Regions from separate parts of the Streptomyces sp. 63XJN7_1_ISO-PGPR-S23-121 genome, predicted to be linked through region 3. Evidence: predicted binding sites of a transcription regulator. Region 3 holds the regulator's gene; each other region holds the start of a gene.
What was found. The regulator HrcA, encoded in region 3, represses chaperone genes, less so after heat shock. The targets are predictions, from matches to a motif close to TTNGCACTCNGNNNNNCNGAGTGCNAA.
Positions count from the first base shown of each region.

Region 1: groL (chaperonin GroEL) is a predicted target of HrcA. The motif match lies at 2,050-2,076, and genes of this name have one in related genera.
Region 2: groES (co-chaperone GroES) is a predicted target of HrcA. The motif match lies at 1,790-1,816, and genes of this name have one in related genera.

Region 1 is NZ_CM149653.1:7,505,250-7,508,520, forward strand. It holds gene AC0VYN_RS33545 (NADH:flavin oxidoreductase) at 1-38, opposite strand, end outside; gene groL (chaperonin GroEL) at 266-1,888, opposite strand; gene AC0VYN_RS33555 (cold-shock protein) at 2,235-2,438, opposite strand; gene AC0VYN_RS33560 (MoaD/ThiS family protein) at 2,880-3,155, opposite strand; gene thrC (threonine synthase) at 3,152-3,271, opposite strand, start outside.
Region 2 is NZ_CM149653.1:721,113-724,383, reverse strand. It holds gene groL (chaperonin GroEL) at 1-1,204, opposite strand, end outside; gene groES (co-chaperone GroES) at 1,335-1,643, opposite strand; gene AC0VYN_RS03510 (polysaccharide deacetylase family protein) at 1,942-2,661, opposite strand; gene AC0VYN_RS03505 (polysaccharide deacetylase family protein) at 2,658-3,271, opposite strand, start outside.
Region 3 is NZ_CM149653.1:6,524,979-6,528,249, forward strand. It holds gene dnaJ (molecular chaperone DnaJ) at 1-812, opposite strand, end outside; gene hrcA (heat-inducible transcriptional repressor HrcA) at 813-1,829, opposite strand; gene AC0VYN_RS29275 (MBL fold metallo-hydrolase) at 1,992-2,717, shown strand; gene AC0VYN_RS29280 (DUF3097 domain-containing protein) at 2,752-3,271, shown strand, end outside.

The DNA of each region.
Region 1 (3,271 bases), 980 kb from region 3:
GCGGCGCGCGAGGCGGCGTCGGGGGCGGTGACGGTCATGGGGGCTCCTCAGGGGTACCAGTCGGTATGTGCATACGCATGCATGCCTGCATCCGTGCAACCGGCACACCCGCCACCGCCATTCCGGTGGCCCGTCATCCGTGACCCGGCTCACACACGCCCGCGGCGCCACGGGGCACGACGCGCCCGAGGGCGGCACCCCCGGCCGTGGCCAGGGGTGCCGCCCTCGGTACGTGAAGGACGGTCGATCAACCGGAACCGGTCGATCAGAAGTCCATGTCACCGCCCGGCATGCCGCCCGGGGCGGCCGCGGCGGCCTTCTCCGGCTTGTCGGCGATGACGGCCTCGGTGGTGAGGAACAGCGCGGCGATGGAGGCGGCGTTCTGCAGCGCGGAACGGGTCACCTTCGCCGGGTCGATGATGCCCTCGGCGATCATGTCGACGTACTCACCGGTCGCGGCGTTCAGGCCGTGGCCGACGGTCAGGTTGCGGACCTTCTCCACGACGACGCCGCCCTCGAGACCACCGTTGACGGCGATCTGCTTCAGCGGGGCCTCCAGGGCGAGCTTCACGGCGTTGGCGCCGGTCGCCTCGTCACCCGTGAGCTCCAGCTTCTCGAAGACCTGGGAGGCCTGGAGCAGGGCCACGCCACCACCGGCGACGATGCCCTCCTCGACGGCCGCCTTCGCGTTGCGAACGGCGTCCTCGATGCGGTGCTTGCGCTCCTTGAGCTCGACTTCGGTGGCGGCACCGGCCTTGATGACGGCCACGCCGCCGGCCAGCTTCGCCAGACGCTCCTGGAGCTTCTCGCGGTCGTAGTCCGAGTCGCTGTTCTCGATCTCGGCGCGGATCTGGTTGACCCGGCCCTGGACCTGCTCGGCGGAGCCGGCGCCGTCCACGATCGTGGTCTCGTCCTTGGTGATGACGACCTTGCGCGCCTTGCCCAGCAGGTCGAGGGAGGCGTTCTCCAGCTTGAGGCCGACCTCCTCGGAGATGACCTCGCCGCCCGTGAGGATGGCGATGTCGCCGAGCATGGCCTTGCGGCGGTCGCCGAAGCCCGGGGCCTTGACGGCGACGGACTTGAAGGTGCCGCGGATCTTGTTGACGACCAGGGTCGACAGGGCCTCGCCCTCGACGTCCTCGGCGATGATCAGCAGCGGCTTGCCCGACTGCATGACCTTCTCCAGGAGCGGCAGCAGGTCCTTGACGTTGCCGATCTTGGAGTTGGCGATGAGGATGTACGGGTCGTCGAGCGACGCCTCCATCCGCTCCATGTCGGTGGCGAAGTACGCCGAGATGTAGCCCTTGTCGAAGCGCATACCCTCGGTGAGCTCCAGCTCCAGACCGAAGGTCTGGGACTCCTCGACGGTGATGACGCCTTCCTTGCCGACCTTGTCCATGGCCTCGGCGATGAGCTCGCCGATCTGGGTGTCGGCGGCGGAGATGGAGGCCGTGGAGGCGATCTGCTCCTTGGTCTCGACATCCTTGGCCTGCTCGAGCAGGGCGGCGGAGACGGCCTCGACGGCCTTCTCGATACCGCGCTTCAGGGCCATCGGGTTGGCGCCGGCGGCCACGTTGCGCAGACCCTCGCGCACCAGGGCCTGGGCGAGGACGGTCGCGGTGGTCGTACCGTCACCGGCGACGTCGTCCGTCTTCTTGGCGACTTCCTTGACCAGCTCGGCGCCGATCTTCTCGTACGGGTCCTCGAGCTCGATCTCCTTGGCGATGGAGACACCGTCGTTGGTGATCGTGGGCGCGCCCCACTTCTTCTCGAGGACGACGTTGCGGCCCTTGGGGCCGAGCGTCACCTTGACGGCGTCCGCGAGCTGGTTCATGCCGCGCTCGAGGCCGCGCCGCGCCTCCTCGTCGAACGCGATGATCTTGGCCATGTGAAGTGGTCCCTCCAGGACTGGGGGTGATTCCTTCGGACCGCGCCCGCGCCCGCGACGGACGGCTCGCCGGCCTCGTGGGTTCCTTCCCCACCCGGCCCGCGGGCCTCACCGACCCGGTCCTCGTTGTCACTCTCACCTTCAGAGTGCTAACGCAATGATTAGCACTCGCCCCTGCCGAGTGCAAGCGCCCCCCGGGGATCGAGCCGGTCGCTCAGCCGCCCGCGAACACCGGCCCGCGCGGACCCCCGGGGTCCGGGCCTGGGCCCGGGCAGGCCGAAGGGCCCGCACCCCAGGGGGTACGGGCCCTTCGGAGAAGACCGTTGGCTTGCGGTGGCCGCACGTCTCAGGCGCTGAGGCGAACCATGTCGGCCTGCGGGCCCTTCTGACCCTGCGAGATCTCGAACTCGACCCGCTGGCCTTCTTCGAGGGTGCGGTAGCCGTCCATCTGAATCGCGCTGTAGTGGACGAAAACATCCGCACCACCGTCGACCGCGATGAAGCCGTACCCCTTCTCCGCGTTGAACCACTTGACGGTGCCCTGAGCCATGCCTAACTCCCCTATTACTGGCCCTTGCACAGATCCGCACTTCGCGGATCCGGGTCAGACCTCACCCCCCAATGGGTGGGGGCGTGCGCCGGAACGCGTCGACCGCGGCCGAATGTATCTGTCCAACTGCCGTCTGCAACAGGGCAATCGGACGAGAAATCTGGACGTAGCCGGTCCGGAATGTGGCGACAATGCGCCTGAATTCGGGTCAAGTCGGGCTACACAAAGAGAACAAAAGCCGCGAAATACGCCCACACTTTGGCTACATCTTGTCGGGCCGGGGGCAGGAATTCCGGGGCGCCGTCCCGGTGATCGGGAGCGCGTTCCCCAACTCTACCGCGCTCAATCACATGGAATTGCCCCCTCCACTTCTCTCCCGGGAGGGGGCAATTCGCTGAACGCGGAGTGACGCCGTTTACCGAAGGTAACGAAGGGGGCGTTTCAGCCGCCCGCGACCGCCGGGATGATCGAGACGCCGGCGCCGTCCGGGGTCTCCGTCTCCAGGCCCTGCTCGAAGCGGACGTCGTCGTCGTTGACGTAGACGTTGACGAAGCGGCGCAGCCTGCCCTGGTCGTCCAGGACGCGGGCGGCGATCCCGGTGTGGTTCTTCTCCAGGTCCGAGATGACCTCGGCGAGGGTCGCGCCGTCGGCGGCGACCTCGGCCTTCCCGCCGGTGTAGGTGCGCAGGATGGTGGGGATGCGAACGGTCACGCTCATGCGAGGCCAGCCTCTCGGAAGGAGTCCAGGTTGGGGCGGATCGTCGCGGTCAGGCCGGTGCCGGCCACCGCGTCGAGGGTCTTGAGGCCGTCGCCGGTGTTGAGGACGACCGTGGT
Region 2 (3,271 bases), 5.8 Mb from region 3:
CGGAGATGGCGTCCTCCAGACGGTGCTTGCGCTCCTTCAGCTCCACCTCGGTGGCGGCGCCGACCTTGATCACGCACACGCCGCCGGCCAGCTTCGCGAGGCGCTCCTGGAGCTTCTCGCGGTCCCAGTCGGAGTCCGTGTTCTCGATCTCGGCCTTGATCTGGGCGATGCGGCCCTCGACCTCGTCGCGCTTGCCGGCACCGTCGACGATCGTGGTGTCGTCCTTGGTGACGGTGATGCGGCGGGCGGTGCCGAGCACGTCCAGGCCGACCTGGTCGAGCTTGAGGCCGACCTCCTCGGAGATGACCGTGGCGCCGGTGAGGACGGCCATGTCCTGCAGCATCGCCTTGCGGCGGTCGCCGAAGCCCGGGGCCTTCACCGCGACGGCGTTGAAGGTGCCGCGGATCTTGTTCACGACGAGGGTGGAGAGCGCCTCGCCCTCGAGGTCCTCGGCGATGATCAGCAGCGGCTTGGAGGCACCCGCCTGGATGACCTTCTCCAGCAGCGGCAGCAGGTCCGCGATGGAGGAGATCTTGCCCTGGTTGATGAGGATGTAGGGGTCCTCCAGGACGGCCTCCATGCGCTCCTGGTCCGTCACGAAGTACGGCGACAGGTAGCCCTTGTCGAAGGCCATGCCCTCGGTGAAGTCCAGCTCCAGACCGAAGGTGTTGGACTCCTCGACGGTGATGACACCGTCCTTGCCGACCTTGTCCATGGCCTCGGCGATGAGCTCGCCGACCTGCTGGTCCTGGGCGGACAGCGCGGCCACGGCGGCGATGTCGGACTTCTCGTCGATCGGGCGCGCGGTGGCGAGGAGGTCCTCGGACACGGCGGCGACGGCCGCGTCGATGCCCTTCTTCAGCAGCGCCGGGGAGGCACCGGCGGCGACGTTCTTCAGACCCTCGCGGACCAGGGCCTGGGCCAGGACGGTGGCGGTGGTGGTGCCGTCACCCGCGATGTCGTTGGTCTTGGTCGCCACCTCCTTCACCAGCTGGGCGCCGAGGTTCTCGTACGGGTCCTCGATCTCGACCTCGCGGGCGATCGTGACACCGTCGTTGGTGATGGTGGGGGCGCCGAACTTCTTGTCGATGACGACGTTGCGGCCCTTGGGGCCGATCGTCACCTTCACCGTGTCGGCAAGCTTGTTGACGCCGCGCTCGAGGGCGCGACGGGCGTCCTCGTCGAACTTCAGGATCTTCGCCATGGGAGCGTGAGCCCTCTCGGAAATCTGATCTAACGGAAAACAGACTGCGCCCCTCGCGCCCGGCTTCTTATCGGTCGCGGGGGCCAGGGGCGCAGCTGTCGAGCAGAGTCGAGGTGAGTCGACCTACGGCTTACTTCTCGATGATCGCGAGCACGTCGCGGGCCGAGAGGACGAGGTACTCCTCGCCGTTGTACTTCACCTCGGTGCCGCCGTACTTGCTGTAGAGCACGACGTCACCGACGGAGACGTCGAGCGGAAGACGGTTGCCGTCCTCGAAGCGGCCCGGGCCCACGGCCAGGACGACGCCCTCCTGGGGCTTCTCCTTGGCGGTGTCCGGAATGACCAGGCCCGAAGCCGTGGTCTGCTCGGCGTCGAGCGGCTGGACCACGATGCGGTCCTCGAGCGGCTTGATGGCAACCTTGGAGCTGGTGGTCGTCACGATCCGACCTCCCCCTTCGGAGATCTCACGGGGTTAACTGTCTGAGGTGGCGACCAGGTGGATCCGTCGTCGCGGGTGCCGGACCTGCCCGTCGCGTAGTTGGCACTCTCCAGGGGGGAGTGCCAGACCTGAGACTATGACCGCGATTAGCACTCGGTCAAGCGGAGTGCCAATGCCTGCGGCGCGTCGTGGGATTTTCTGGTGCCGGTGCCGGTTTTCGGGCGCACCCGGCGTGGGTGTGGGCGTCGCCAGGGGCTGCCGCCCCCGGACCCCCGCTTCGGCCTGGACGGCCTCGTCCTCAAGCGCCGGACGGGCTGTTTCGACCCAGGTAGTCCTCCAGGCGGCCCACCCGGAGGTCCTGTTGCTCGATCCGGCGCAGCAGGTGCTCCGTGCGGGACGGAGCGGTGACCGAGACGATGTCGCCGGGGTGGAGGCGGTGGTCGCCGCGGGTCCAGGTCAGGTCGCCGTCGGCGCCCAGCTCGGCCCGCCACAGGACGACGGCCGTGATGCCGCAGTCGGCGGCGGCCCGCAGGGTCGTCGGGTCGTACCGGCCGTGGGGCGGGCGCAGGAGGCGGGGGCGGACGCCGAAGCGGGAGTGGAGCTTGGTCTGCTGGCCGCAGATCTCGGCGCGCTGGCCGGCGTAGGGCAGGCCGCGCAGGGCGCGGTGGTCCAGGGTGTGGTTCTGCAGGCTCGCGCCGACGGAACGCAGCCGGGCGAAGCGGCCGTACGCCGGCCCGGCCACGGTGTCGGAGAGGAACAGGGTGACCGGGAGCCGCCGTTCGCGGACGAGGCCCGCGAGGCGGGGGTCCCGGTCGGCGCCGTCGTCGTAGGTGAGGAAGACGACCCGGTCGGCGGTGCGCACGTGGTCCAGGACGGGCGGCGGTGCGTGGCCCCCGCCGCCCGCCCGGGCCGCCTTGCCGGCCGTGGGGTGGCCGGCGGGGCCGGCGAACGGGGCGCAGCCGGTGAGCAGTACGGCTGCCAGGGCGGCCCCGGCCGGCCGGAACCGCCCGCGCCTCACAGGTAGTCCTCCAGCCGGGCCACCGCGTATCCGGCGGCGGTGATCCGGTCCAGGAAGCGGCGGACCATGTCCGTCATCGTGCCGTCCCAGTCGTCGCGGCCCCGGAAGTGGGTGAGGACGATGTCGCCCGGGTGGAGGTCCCGGTCCCACTCGCGGTACTCCCAGTGGTCGACGTAGACCTCCTCGTTCCAGATCGGCGCGTACCTGACGCCGCAGGACCTGGCGGCGCGCAGGGTGTCCCGGTTGTAGTTGCCGAAGGGCGGGCGGAAGAGGGCGGGGCGCTTGCCGTAGCGCTTCTCGATCACCTCCTGCATGCCGCAGATCTCGCGTCTCTGCTGCGCGTAGGAGAGCGCCGGGAGGTAGGGATGGCTCAGGGTGTGGCTGTTGAGGGTGACCCCGCGGGTCTGCATCTCCTCGAAGTAGCCGTAGTCGTCCTTGATCTCGTCGTCGGTGAGGAAGACCGTGTACGGGATCCGCAGCTCGCTCATCATGCGCAGGAAGGCCGGGTCCTTCTCGGCGCCGTCGTCGATGGTGAGGAAGACGATCCGCTCCTCGGTGGGGACGGTGGTGAAGACCGGCGGGAGGTCCTCCTGCCCGTCCACCTCGAAGC
Region 3 (3,271 bases):
GTGACCGTGCAGTGCAGGTCGTCGCCGCGGCGCTGGAAGGTCGAGTGCGGCAGCTCGTGGATCTCCACGTACAGGTCGCCGGCGGGGCCGCCGCCGGGGCCGACCTCGCCCTCGCCCGCGAGCTGGATCCGGGTGCCGTTGTCCACACCGGCCGGGATCTTCACGGTCAGGGTGCGCCGCGAGCGGATCCGGCCGTCGCCCGCGCACTCGGGGCACGGGGTGGGGACGACGGTGCCGAAGCCCTGGCACTGGGGGCAGGGGCGGGAGGTCATGACCTGACCCAGGAAGGACCGGGTGACCTGCGACACCTCACCGCGGCCGCGGCACATGTCACACGTCTGGGCCGAGGTGCCGGGGGCCGCGCCCTCGCCGTTGCAGGTGTTGCAGACGACGGCCGTGTCGACCTGGATGTCCTTGGTCGTCCCGAAGGCGGCCTCGTCCAGCTCGACCTCGAGGCGGATCATCGCGTCCTGGCCCCGGCGGGTGCGCGAGCGCGGACCGCGCTGCGACGCCGTACCGAAGAACGCGTCCATGATGTCCGAGAAGTTCCCGAAGCCACCCGCGCCGAAGCCGCCCGCGCCCGCGCCGCCGGCCTGCGAGAGCGGGTCGCCGCCGAGGTCGTAGACCTGCTTCTTCTGCGGGTCCGACAGCACCTCGTAGGCGGCGTTGATCTCCTTGAACCGCTCCTGGGTCTTCGGATCGGGGTTGACGTCCGGGTGCAGCTCGCGGGCGAGCCTCCGGAACGCCTTCTTGATCTCGTCCTGGGACGCGTCGCGGCGTACGCCGAGTACGGCGTAGTAGTCCGTGGCCACCTACGACTCCGCCAGGATCTGTCCGACGTACCGTGCCACTGCGCGTACCGCTCCCATCGTTCCCGGGTAATCCATGCGGGTCGGTCCGACCACGCCGAGCTTGGCAACCGCCTCGCCGCCCGAACCGTAGCCCACCGACACGACGGACGTGGAGTTGAGTCCTTCGTGGGCGTTCTCATGACCGATACGGACGGTCACGCCCGGATCCTTCGCCTCGCCGAGCAGCTTGAGGAGCACGACCTGCTCCTCCAGTGCCTCCAGGACGGGCCGGATCATGAGGGGGAAGTCGTGCCCGAAGCGGGTGAGATTGGCGGTGCCGCCGATCATCAGCCGCTCCTCGTTCTCCTCGACCAGCGTCTCCAGCAGCGTGGAGAGCACCGTGGAGACCGTACCGCGGTCCTCGGCCTCGAAGGCCTCCGGCAGATCCTCGACCAGGCTCGGGACGTCCGAGAACCGGCGGCCCGCGACCCGGCTGTTGAGCCGCGCGCGCAGATCCGCCAGGGACGCCTCCCCGAACGGCGCCGGGCAGTCGACCATGCGCTGCTCGACCCGCCCGGTGTCCGTGATCAGCACGAGCATCAGGCGCGCGGGCGCCAGGGAGAGCAACTCCACGTGCCGCACGGTCGACCGGGTCAGCGAGGGGTACTGCACGACGGCGACCTGCCGGGTGAGCTGCGCGAGCAGCCGCACCGTACGGGCCACCACGTCGTCGAGGTCGACGGCGCCCTCCAGGAAGTTCTGGATGGCGCGCCGCTCGGGCGCGGTCATCGGCTTGACGCCGGCCAGCCGGTCGACGAAGAGCCGGTAGCCCTTGTCGGTCGGGATGCGCCCCGCGCTGGTGTGCGGCTGGGCGATGAAGCCCTCGTCCTCGAGGGCCGCCATGTCGTTGCGCACGGTGGCCGGGGACACGCCGAGGTTGTGCCGCTCGGTGAGGGCCTTGGAGCCGACGGGCTCCTCGGTGCCGACGTAGTCCTGGACGATGGCGCGCAGCACCTTCAGCCTGCGTTCACTGAGCATCGCGCACACCTCCAAAAAGCCGTCCGCCCGGTGTTCTCCCTGGCACTCACCGTGTTCGAGTGCCAGACTTCCCCGGCCCAGTGTACGGCCGCGGGGTACGCCCCCGGCAAGGGCGGGGCGCCGCCGTCGTGACCGGGGCCCTCGGGCGCTAGCGTCGGCGCCGTGACGGTGACTTGGGAAGACCTGGGGTGGGAGCGGCTGGCGGCCGGGGTGGGGCGGTGCCGCCTGCCGGGGTGGGACTGCACGGCGGGGCTGGTCGTCGGCGCGGACGCGGCGCTGGCGGTCGACGCCGGGTCGGGCCTCGGCGAGGGCGCGCGGTTGCGCGGGGCGGCGCGGGAGCTCGCCGGTCGCCGTGTGACGCATCTCGCGCTGACCCACGCGCACTTCGACCACGTCCTCGGCGCCGCGGCGTTCGCGGGCGCGGAGGTCTTCGGGGCGGCGGGCGTGGCCGCGGTCCTCGCGGGGGGCCGGGAGGCGCTGCGCGCGGACGCGGTGGCCCACGGCCTGGACGCCCGGCTCGCGGAGGAGGCCGCGGACGCCCTCGTCCCGGTACGCCACGAGGTGTCCGGCGAGCGGACGCTCGACCTGGGCGGCGGCCGGCGGGTGGTGCTGGCCGACGTCGGCCCCGGGCACACCGGCCACGACCTCGCGGTGCTGGTGCCGGGGGACCCGGCGGTCGTCTTCTGCGGGGACCTGGTCGAGGAGTCCGGCGAGCCGCAGGCGGGGCCCGACGCCGTACCGGCCCGCTGGCCGGCCGCCCTCGACCGGCTGCTCGGCCTGGGCGGCGAGGACGCGCTGTACGTCCCCGGGCACGGGGCGGTGGTGGACGCGGCGTTCGTCCGGGCCCAGCGGGACGCGCTGGCCGCCCGCTTCGGCGTGTCGCGTTGATCACGGCGCGGGCGTTCCTCGTATCGTCGGCAGAATGCGCCAGTACTCCGCCGATCTGACTCCGCCGTGGAAGAAGCCGCAGCCGGTGCCCGAGGTCCCGGCCGACCCCGGTCTGGTGGTCGAGGAGCCCGGCACCGGCTTCTGCGGCGCGGTGGTCTCCTGCGAGGCGGGGACGGTGACGCTGGAGGACCGCTTCGGCAAGCACCGGGTGTTCCCGATGGAGCCGCGCGGCTTCCTGCTGGAGGGCCGTGCGGTGACCCTGGTCAGGCCGGCATCGGGTCCGGTACGGCCCACCCGTACGGCGTCCGGTTCGGTGGCCGTCCCCAGTGCCCGGGCGCGCGTGGCCCGCGCCGGCCGCATCTACGTCGAGGGGCGGCACGACGCCGAGCTGGTCGAGAAGGTCTGGGGCGACGACCTGCGGGTCGAGGGCGTGGTCGTGGAGTACCTGGAGGGGGTCGACGACCTGCCGTCCGTCGTCGCCGGTTTCGCGCCGGGCCCGGACGCGCGGCTGGGCGTGCTGGTGGACCACCTGGTGCCGGCGTCGAAGGAGTGGC